4 regions of the Cupriavidus sp. PB-02 genome follow, and region 4 is predicted to be linked to each of the others. Evidence: predicted binding sites of a transcription regulator. Region 4 holds the regulator's gene; each other region holds the start of a gene.
The links. The regulator FNR, encoded in region 4, switches genes on or off when oxygen is low (the NO sensors DNR and NnrR bind a similar motif). The targets are predictions, from matches to a motif close to TTGATNNNNATCAA.

Region 1 (2,199 bases), 1.9 Mb from region 4:
CCTGATCGGCTTCCTGCTTCTCAGCGCGGCAGGTTGCATGCTCTATAGCCTGGGCCAGTCCACTGCGCTCGTCGTCGGCTCCACCTTGCTGATGAGCTTTGCGCTCCTCGGTACGTGGGGAGCACTTTACGCCTTTACGCCTGAGGTGTATCCGACGGATCTGCGGGCCAGCGGAATGGGCACTGCGGGTGCGATGGCGCGCTTCGGTGGCCTCTTCGCACCTTCGATCATTGCCCCGATCATGGCTACCCAGTTCACACTTGCCCTTGCGCTCCTTTCGTCATTTCTTGCCCTGGCGGCGATCGCCATTTTCATGGTGGATATCGAGTCGAGGAACCGCGCGCTGGATTAGGGCAAGGTAGCGTCGAGCCCGTCGGCGGTCCCGGCGGTCGAGGGCGCCCGCCGACGGCGCTGGCCTGGGCGGGGTCTTGAAACGAAGCCACGGGCAGGGCGGCCCGCTTCCATTACAATCCGGCTGCAACGGCGTGGCGGCCGGGTCCACCGGACCGGCCGCCCGCTTCACCCTCTTCCGCCGAGCCCTCCCCGCCAGCCATGAAACAAGATCCGCGCTTTCCCAATCTGTTTATCCTCGACCACCCGCTGATCCAGCACAAGCTTTCGCATATGCGCGACAAGGAGACCTCCACGCGCACCTTCCGCGAGCTGCTGCGCGAGATCACGCTGCTGATGGGCTACGAGATCACGCGCAACCTGCCGCTGACCACGCGCCGCATCGAGACGCCGTTGGTCGAGCTGGATGCGCCGGTGATCGCCGGCAAGAAGCTGACCATCGTGCCGGTGCTGCGCGCGGGCGTCGGCATGAGCGACGGCCTGGTCGAACTGATCCCTTCGGCGCGCATCGGCCATATCGGCGTCTACCGCGACGAGCAGCATCGCCCGGTCGAGTACCTGGTGCGGCTGCCGGACCTGGAAGATCGCAGCTTCATCCTGTGCGACCCGATGGTGGCCACCGGCTATTCCGCCGTGCACGCGGTGGAGGTGCTCAAGCGCCGCGGCGTCAAGGACGAGGCCATCACCTTCGTCGCGCTAGTAGCGGCGCCCGAGGGCGTGGAGGTGTTCCAGAAGGCGCATCCGGGCGTGAAGCTGTTCGTGGCTTCGCTCGACAGCCACCTGGATGGCGACGCGTATATCGTGCCGGGCCTGGGCGATGCGGGCGACCGGCTGTTCGGCACCAAGAACTGACCGTCACGCCTGGTGCGGACCTGAGCGGGCTTGACCGGCCTCAATAGTCCGCGCCGCGTGGCTCCCTACACTGGCGGCAGGCACTGGCGGCAATCCGCCGGCGCGCACCGCCAATCCACAGGGAGCCAAGCATGGAAGCCTTCAAGATCCTCTTCAGCACCAGCACCGGCCTGATGAGCCTGGGCGTGATCGTCTTTATCATCGGCATGGGCTGGTTTTTCGCGCGCATGTTCGCGCGCAAGATGCGCGAGGATGCGGAAGCCGCGAAGGCACAGCAGACGGCGCAACGCCGCTGACCGTAACGGGCCGCAACCGCGGCCCGCCCTGCTTTTTCCCGACGCTTACTTCTTTTTGCCGAGCAGGCTGCCCAGCACGCCACGGATCAGTTCGCGGCCCACCTGCGAGCCCACCGTGCGCGCGGCCGACTTGGCCATCGATTCCAGGATCGAATCGCCGCGACCGGTCTTGCCAGTGCCCTTGGTCAGCGTGCCGAAGATCTCGCCGGCGGTGCCGAGCCAGCCGCTGTCCTGTTCGCCGGCTGGCTGTCCGGCTGGCTTTCCGGCCGGAGCCTTGGCGGTGCCGCCGTTACCATTGCCGACCGTCGCCACGCTGCCGCGCAGCTTTTCATAGGCCGACTCGCGGTCCACGGTCGTTTCGTAAGTACCCGCCACCAGCGAGTTGGCGATCAACTGCTTGCGTTCCTCGTCCGTCGCCGGGCCGATGCGGCTTCCCGGCGGCAGTACCCACGCCCGCTCGGTCACGCAAGGCGTGCCCTTGGCATCCAGGAACGACACCAGCGCCTCGCCCACGCCCAGCTCGCCGATCGCGGTCTCCACGTCCAGCTTCGGGTTGGCACGCATGGTGGTGGCCGCCACCTTGACCGCCTTCTGGTCGCGCGGCGTGAACGCGCGCAGCGCGTGCTGCACGCGGTTGCCGAGTTGGCCCAGCACGGTGTCCGGGATATCGATCGGGTTCTGCGTGACGAAGTACACGCCC
Region 2 (2,199 bases), 1.4 Mb from region 4:
GCCGATCGCCGAGATGCCGAGCCCGACCTGGTCATAGCCGGCGTGGGTCGAATAGCCCTGGAAGTTGCGCTGCAGGCGGCCTTCGCGCTGGGCGATGGCAAGGTCGTCGTCGGGCAGCGCAAAGTGGTCCATGCCGATATAGACGTAGCCCGCCGCGGTCAGCCGTTCGATGGTCGAGACCAAGATGTCGAGCTTCTCGCCGGCGGGCGGCAAGGCGTTCTCGTCGATGCGGCGCTGCGGCTTGAACACATGCGGTAGGTGGGCGTAGCTGTAGACCGAAAGCCGGTCGGGGCGCAGCGCCAGCACCTGTTCGATGGTGCGGCCAAAGCGCGCCGCGGTCTGGTGCGGCAGGCCGTAGATCAGGTCCAGGCTGACCGAGCGGAAGCCGAGGGCGCGCGCGGCGTCGACCACGGCGCGCGTCTCTTCGAACGGCTGGATGCGGTGGATGGCCTGCTGCACCTCGGGGTCGAAATCCTGCACGCCCAGGCTGACGCGGTTGAAGCCAAGCTCCGCCAGCAGCGCCATGCGCGCGTAGTCGACGCGGCGCGGGTCGATCTCGATGGAATGCTCGCCGTCGGCGGGCAGTTCGAAATACTTGTGCAGCAGCGCCATCACGCGGCGCATTTCGTCGGGATCGAGGAAGGTCGGCGTGCCGCCGCCCCAGTGCGACTGGAGCACTTGGCGGCGCGCACCGAGCTTGTCCGCCACCAGCGCCATCTCGCGGCCAAGGTAGTTGACGTAGCGCGCGCTGCGGCCATGATCGCGCGTGATGATCTTGTTGCAGCCGCAGTAGTAGCAGATGTTCTCGCAGAACGGGATATGCAGGTACAGCGACAGCGGTGCCGGCGCACTGGCGCGGCAGGCGTCCAGCGCGTCGTGGTACAGCGACAGGTCGGGGCCGTTGCGGAAGCGGTCCGCGGTCGGGTACGAGGTGTAGCGCGGGCCGTTGCCATCGATGCGGCCGGCCAGCGCGCGGAAGTCGGACAGCGCGCGACGGTCGAGCGCAGGGGAAGTCATGGCAGACGGTTTCATGGGGGCGCGGGGGATCGGGTGTGTGACGGCCCATCGTAGGGCCGCGGCGCGGCCGGCGCGTTGACCGTCGTCAAAGCGCGGCGGAACCCATGCGCGACGAGCCCCTCGCTGGTGGGGGGCGGGCGTCACATCTGTGTCATGCGTGCCGGATACGCTGCGCGCGGCCTGCGAATACCGCCCCCCTCACCCATCTCCGCTCCCCGTACCATGCCTATTCCCCTGTCGCCTCGCCTGCGGCGCGGCCACGCGCATCCACCCTCCGCAGCCAAACGCCGCCTGCTGCTTGCCACCGCGGCCGGGCTGGCGCTGCCTGCCCTTGTCCAGGCCCAGGCGCCCGCGCGCCACACAGTGGTGGTCGGCCACCTGCTCGACCGCACTGGCGCGCAGGCCGACCTGGCGCGGGACTACCTGGCCGGGGCCAAGGTGATGTTTGATGCACTCAATGCCGGCAACGGACCGGTGCGCGTCGTCCATGTGGTCCGAGATGCCGATGCCGACCCGCGTCGCGCACTGGCACAGGCGGTGGCCCTTGCCGATGGCGAGCGCGCGGAACTGCTGTTCGGCCCCGGCGACCGGCTGCTGCCGGCGCTGGCCTCCTCAGCCGAACTCAACCGGCGCGGCGTGCAGATCGTGGCGCCACTGTCGGGACTGGCGCTGGCGGCGGAGAACGTCTGGTTCACCCGCGCCGACTACCAGGCCGAGCTGGACGCGGCGGTGAAGCAGCTGCGCAGCTATGGCCTGACCAGCATCGCGCTGGCGGTGTCGGGGGAATTTGCGGCGGGCGGCACGTCGGGCGCGCAGTGGCTGGGCCGGCTGGAGGCGCAGACCGGCACGCGCGCGGTGCCGCTGGACGGCAATCCCGACGCCGCCGCGCGGCGCATCGCCGCGACCCGTCCGGGCGCGGTGATCGTGGCTGGCGATACGCTGGCCTATGCCGGCCTTGGCCGCGCATTGGCCGCGCAAGGCTGGTATGGCTTTCTGGTCGGACTGTCGTCGGTCAGCGCCACCGCGGCGCGCGAGATCCTGGGTAGCGGCTACACCGGTGGCATGGTGCTGACGCAGATTGCGCCGGGCCCGCAGCAGGCCACGCTGCGCGTGGTGAAGGAGCACGTGGCGCGCATGAAGCAGTACCTGGACGAGCCGCCGTCGGCGGCGACGCTGGCGGGC
Region 3 (2,199 bases), on a different replicon from region 4:
TCGGCCTTCGCGGGAGCGCAGGCGCATCCAGTTCCGCACTGGCAATGCGGCCCGCAGGTGCATCCAGTTCCGCAGGCGCACGGATTTTGCTCAGCGGTTGTCTGGCAACCGCAGTCGCAGCCGGCGCCGGGGCAAGCAGCGCAATCGCAGGGGGATTGGGTCGTGGTATTCATGGCAATGCTCCTTTCTGTTGGAAACGAGACGCCAGTGTGCGACCACTGAAGACGGGCGGCTTGAACGAAACGGCTAAGTTCGCCTAGACGCGCTGGACGCTGATCCCGCCGGCCAGCACGCCGAACATACGCTTGAAAGTGCGGGATGAAAATGAGCGCAACAAGTTCGCACCGAGCCTCGAAGGCGTGCGGTTGGTGGGCGCAAATGATCGCCGCCGTATAGGCAGCCCAGTCTTTCCCGGGAGTCTGGATACGCATCGCCCCACCGGATAGCGCGAGCGTCACCTGGATGGCGTGATGCGCATGGGACCCGGTTTTCTCCTCCGCATGGCCGAGCCAGACACTGCCGCCGCGCCACAACACGATCCGCCCGGTTCCGAAGCGCTTTGCACCGCCTCCGCGTTGTCCGTTGGTCATCATTTAACCTGCCAGCAGAATCGCGATGACCTGATTTTGGCAGAACAGCGCGGGCGACTGTGGGTGCCGACCGAGGCGCTACGGCGCTGCAAGTACACCAGTTCCAATGAAATGCCTGTCGCATCGGCCCAGCCGATATTGAAGCATGAACTGACTTTGCGGCCCATGCTTTGCACCTTCCAAAGGCGCCTTAGTAAGACATAACTTCATGATCGTGAAATTATAGCCTCATCCACCCGCCCCCCGCTTTGGCGCGGTCGCCTCGATCGGCAGCCGCCGGGACAGTCGGCCGGACCCGCCGAGATCCAGGAGAACTTGCGTGGCGTCGTCTGCTGCGGAGCAATCTCGAGGGTAGGCAGTACCTAAACGAATGCTTTGGTCGATGCGATCGAGTGGACCAGCGTGGGCAGGGTCTACAGGCACCTGCTTCGTGAAAAATGCCACGCCTAATGCGTGAAGGTTCAAATGACAAGCTCGACAGTTCGCTGCGCGTCGTCATTCCATCTGGAGTCTTATTGATCTGTATCAGCCCCACATGGTGAAGGGAGACTATGGTGTCAATAGGATCTCGCAAGTCCGATAGGATCCGGACTCAACGGTCCACTCGACCAGTCTCCCTGGAGGTCGCCATGACCAACCCACTTGCCGTCTGGCATACCGACCATATCAATTTCGCCTGCCTACTCGACCTGCTAGAGAGGCAGGTGTGCGCGTTTTACCAGGAAGAGCAGCCAAACTACGGTTTGATGGGCATGATCATCGATTACATGCGGAAATATGGCGATTGCGTTCACCATCCTCGGGAGGATGTTGCATACGCCCTGCTCGTTGAACGCGACCCCGCCATGCGCATTGTGGTTAGCCGGCTTCTGCAAGAGCATCGTGTGATTGCAGCGGTAGGCGAAGAGTTGCTCAGCCGGCTTCGTGAAGCAGAAAGAGATGTCATAACGTCGCGAACGGCTTTGGAAGCCGCTGCAGCCATGTACCTTGCTTACTATCGCAATCATCTCTCCACTGAGGAGAAACAGGTCATGCCCCGTGCCGCGCGCCTACTGACCGAAGAGGATTGGGCAGAGGTCGCGGCCACTGTTCCGGCTTGCTCCGATCCCCTCTTTGGAGAAAATGTACACGAGCGTTTCGCGGCCTTGCGCAAACAGATCGACGGGGAAGCAAGTACATTCACTCCCCTCACTGATCATCGCGAGTCAGCTTGATTTGGTGTACGTACCGTGGGCCAGGAGGTATAGGGATATATTAGTAGGCACGACGGCGCCCAAAGAGAATAAAGAGTTCAAGTCTGCAAGAGCGCGCTGATCCCTAGCATGCCGGTCGCAATTGGGTAGCATCTGCGAATGACTCATCTTCACTCTCGTTCGCCAGGCAGAGCACGCTTGCATCCATCTTTCATTCGAAGCTGCACATGATTGCCCACGAAAGCGATCTACTGTAGCTCTTGTCCTCAGTTCGCGAACACTAGAGGTCTCAATTGGCCTCGATAGCTGCCATAACGCCCGTTATCGTGCCCTGACGCGCGTCTGCAGCGACCGCCGGCCAGGGCGGCGCGGCTGCCCTCAGATTCTCCAGGGCGGTCGCATTAAGGCTGACACAT
Region 4 (2,199 bases):
CCGATCCGCATCCGCGTTCCGATTGAGAACGCGGCGCAGGGTACGCACAAGATCAGCGTGACGGTCACGAGCGAAGGCACGGAGCGGGGGAGTGCCGAAATCCGGCAATCCACCAGTTTTATCGTGCCGCGCGATTTGTAAAGCTAGGATGGTGTGGCGCGGTTATGGATCCGCGCCGCACCGCTGCAGATAAGGGGGGCAAGATGAATCGGCAAGGCAATCCGTGGTGGAAGGAACCGTGGCCGTGGCTGTTGATGAGCGGCCCGCTGGTGGCGATGGTGGCGTGTGGCGTGACCATCTGGCTCGCGTCCTCGCATCCTGACCTGCCGGTGCAGGGGGCAACGCGGCATGGACTGGTGGTCGAGAAGGTCGGAGCCGCGCCGCGCAAGGCTGCCGCAGCGAGGCAACCATGAGGCTGCGCTGGCTGATGTGGGTACTGTGGCCCGGGTTCCTGATGGCGGGCTTTGCAACCGCGACGGTCTTTTCGGTCGTGGATCCGGGCGACCTGAAGTTCTTCGGCCACCCGGTCGACGCGTCACGCGAGTCGGTCTATACGATCGGCTTCCTGTTGGCGTGGGCGTTCTGCGCGCTGTCCAGCGGGCTCACGCTCTACACCATGCCGACCCGGCTCAGCGATACCGACGAACTTGAATGACGTTTGAAATTGCCATCGCCGGTGCGGCGATGGCAGTGCGATGCGCGCTCAGCAGGAGCGGCTGTAGAGTTGCTTGATGCCGGCGATGTCCACCAGCTTGACGTGGCGCTGGCGAATCTGGATCAGGCCCGCTTCGGCAAAGCGGGAGAACAGGCGGCTGACGGTTTCGAGCTTCAGGCCCAGGTAGCTGCCGATCTCTTCGCGGCTCATGCGCATGACGAATTCGGAGGCCGAATAACCGCGCGCCGACAGGCGCTCGGACAGGTTGATCAGGAAGGCGGCCAGCCGTTCCTCGGCGCGCATTGAGCCCAGCGTCACGAGCATCAGCTGGTCGTGCGTGATCTCCTTGCCCATCAGGCGCAGGAACTGGTGCTGCAGCGACGGCAGCCCGGCGGACAAGGTCTGCAGTTCGTTCATGCGCACCACGCAGACTTCGGTATCTTCCAGCGCCGTGGCATCCGATGCGTGCTGCATTTCACCCAGCCCGTCGAGGCCGACGATTTCGCCGGGGAGGTGGAAGCCGGTAATCTGCGAACGGCCGTCTTCGGTGGTGACGTGCGTCTTCAGCGTACCGAAGCGGATGGCATAGACAGCGGTGAGCGGATCGCCCATGCGGTACAGGGTCTCGCCTTTATGAACGCGAATGCGTTCCTGCACCAGCGTGTCCATCTTGGCAAGATCTTGCTGGGACATGCCTACCGGAAGGCACAGTTGCCCCATCGCGCATGTGGAGCAACGGGGCGACATCTCGGTAATGGGAATGGAGGTGAGCAATTGGAACCTGCAAGAATGGCTGCGAGGGCACGACCCCAACATTTTACCGTGCGATGTGATGCGGCAGGGAGTCAGAATTGACATTTGGTGTGCTTATTAGCGTTTTTCTGCTGGCCCTGCTTGGCGGGGTGCATTGTGCCGCCATGTGTGGCGGCCTTGCCCTCGCGGTGGAACAGCGGCGCGACGCCATCGCGACGGTGAACTTCGTGAAAAACCGGACCGCGTGGTTCGGTGAGTTGCTGGCAATGCACATCGGCAGGATCTCGACCTATATGCTGCTGGGTGCGTTGTTGGGCGCGGTCGGTGCCACCGCATGGAAGCAGGACTACCTGCCGGTGCAGCGCTGGCTGTTCGGTGCGGGCAGCGCCATGCTGCTGTGGTCGGGCTGGCGGCTGCTTCAGGGCAATGCGTTCACCCTGGCCTGGCTCGAGCGCTTGGCGGCATGCGCCACCGCTACGGTGGCTGGCCAGCTGGGCCGCCTGGCCGGCGGCATGCCGGCATTCGTGCGGGCCCGTGGCGGGCTGGCGCGGCGCTATGGGGTGGGGCTGGCCTGGGGCCTGGTGCCGTGCGGCATGGTCTATGGCGCGCTGACGCTGGCACTGCTGGCGGGCAACGCCGGCTCGGGGGCGCTGGTGATGGGCGTGTTCGGGCTGGGCACGCTGCCCAACCTGCTGGTGCTGTCCGGCCTGTCGGGCTACCTGCGCACGCTGTCCAGGCGGCGTGGCATACGCCTGGGGGCTGGGGTCGCGGTGATGGCGTTCGGCGGGCTG

Region 1: a site for FNR is predicted at 1,234-1,247, ahead of AC10V3_RS04275 (DUF3149 domain-containing protein). Genes of this name have one in related genera too.
Region 2: a site for FNR is predicted at 1,093-1,106, ahead of hemN (oxygen-independent coproporphyrinogen III oxidase). Genes of this name have one in related genera too.
Region 3: a site for FNR is predicted at 1,106-1,119, ahead of AC10V3_RS39640 (hemerythrin domain-containing protein). Genes of this name have one in related genera too.

What each region holds. Positions count from the first base shown of each region.
Region 1 is NZ_CM177694.1:899,994-902,192, reverse strand. It holds gene AC10V3_RS04285 (MFS transporter) at 1-352, shown strand, start outside; gene upp (uracil phosphoribosyltransferase) at 553-1,203, shown strand; gene AC10V3_RS04275 (DUF3149 domain-containing protein) at 1,335-1,499, shown strand; gene AC10V3_RS04270 (helicase HerA-like C-terminal domain-containing protein) at 1,545-2,199, opposite strand, start outside.
Region 2 is NZ_CM177694.1:4,220,314-4,222,512, forward strand. It holds gene hemN (oxygen-independent coproporphyrinogen III oxidase) at 1-1,032, opposite strand, end outside; gene AC10V3_RS19970 (ABC transporter substrate-binding protein) at 1,240-2,199, shown strand, end outside.
Region 3 is NZ_JBXPSX010000003.1:1,090,526-1,092,724, forward strand. It holds gene AC10V3_RS39640 (hemerythrin domain-containing protein) at 1,220-1,804, shown strand.
Region 4 is NZ_CM177694.1:2,815,356-2,817,554, reverse strand. It holds gene ccoG (cytochrome c oxidase accessory protein CcoG) at 1-141, shown strand, start outside; gene AC10V3_RS13200 (FixH family protein) at 204-413, shown strand; gene AC10V3_RS13195 (hypothetical protein) at 410-655, shown strand; gene fnr (fumarate/nitrate reduction transcriptional regulator Fnr) at 704-1,429, opposite strand; gene AC10V3_RS13185 (sulfite exporter TauE/SafE family protein) at 1,507-2,199, shown strand, end outside.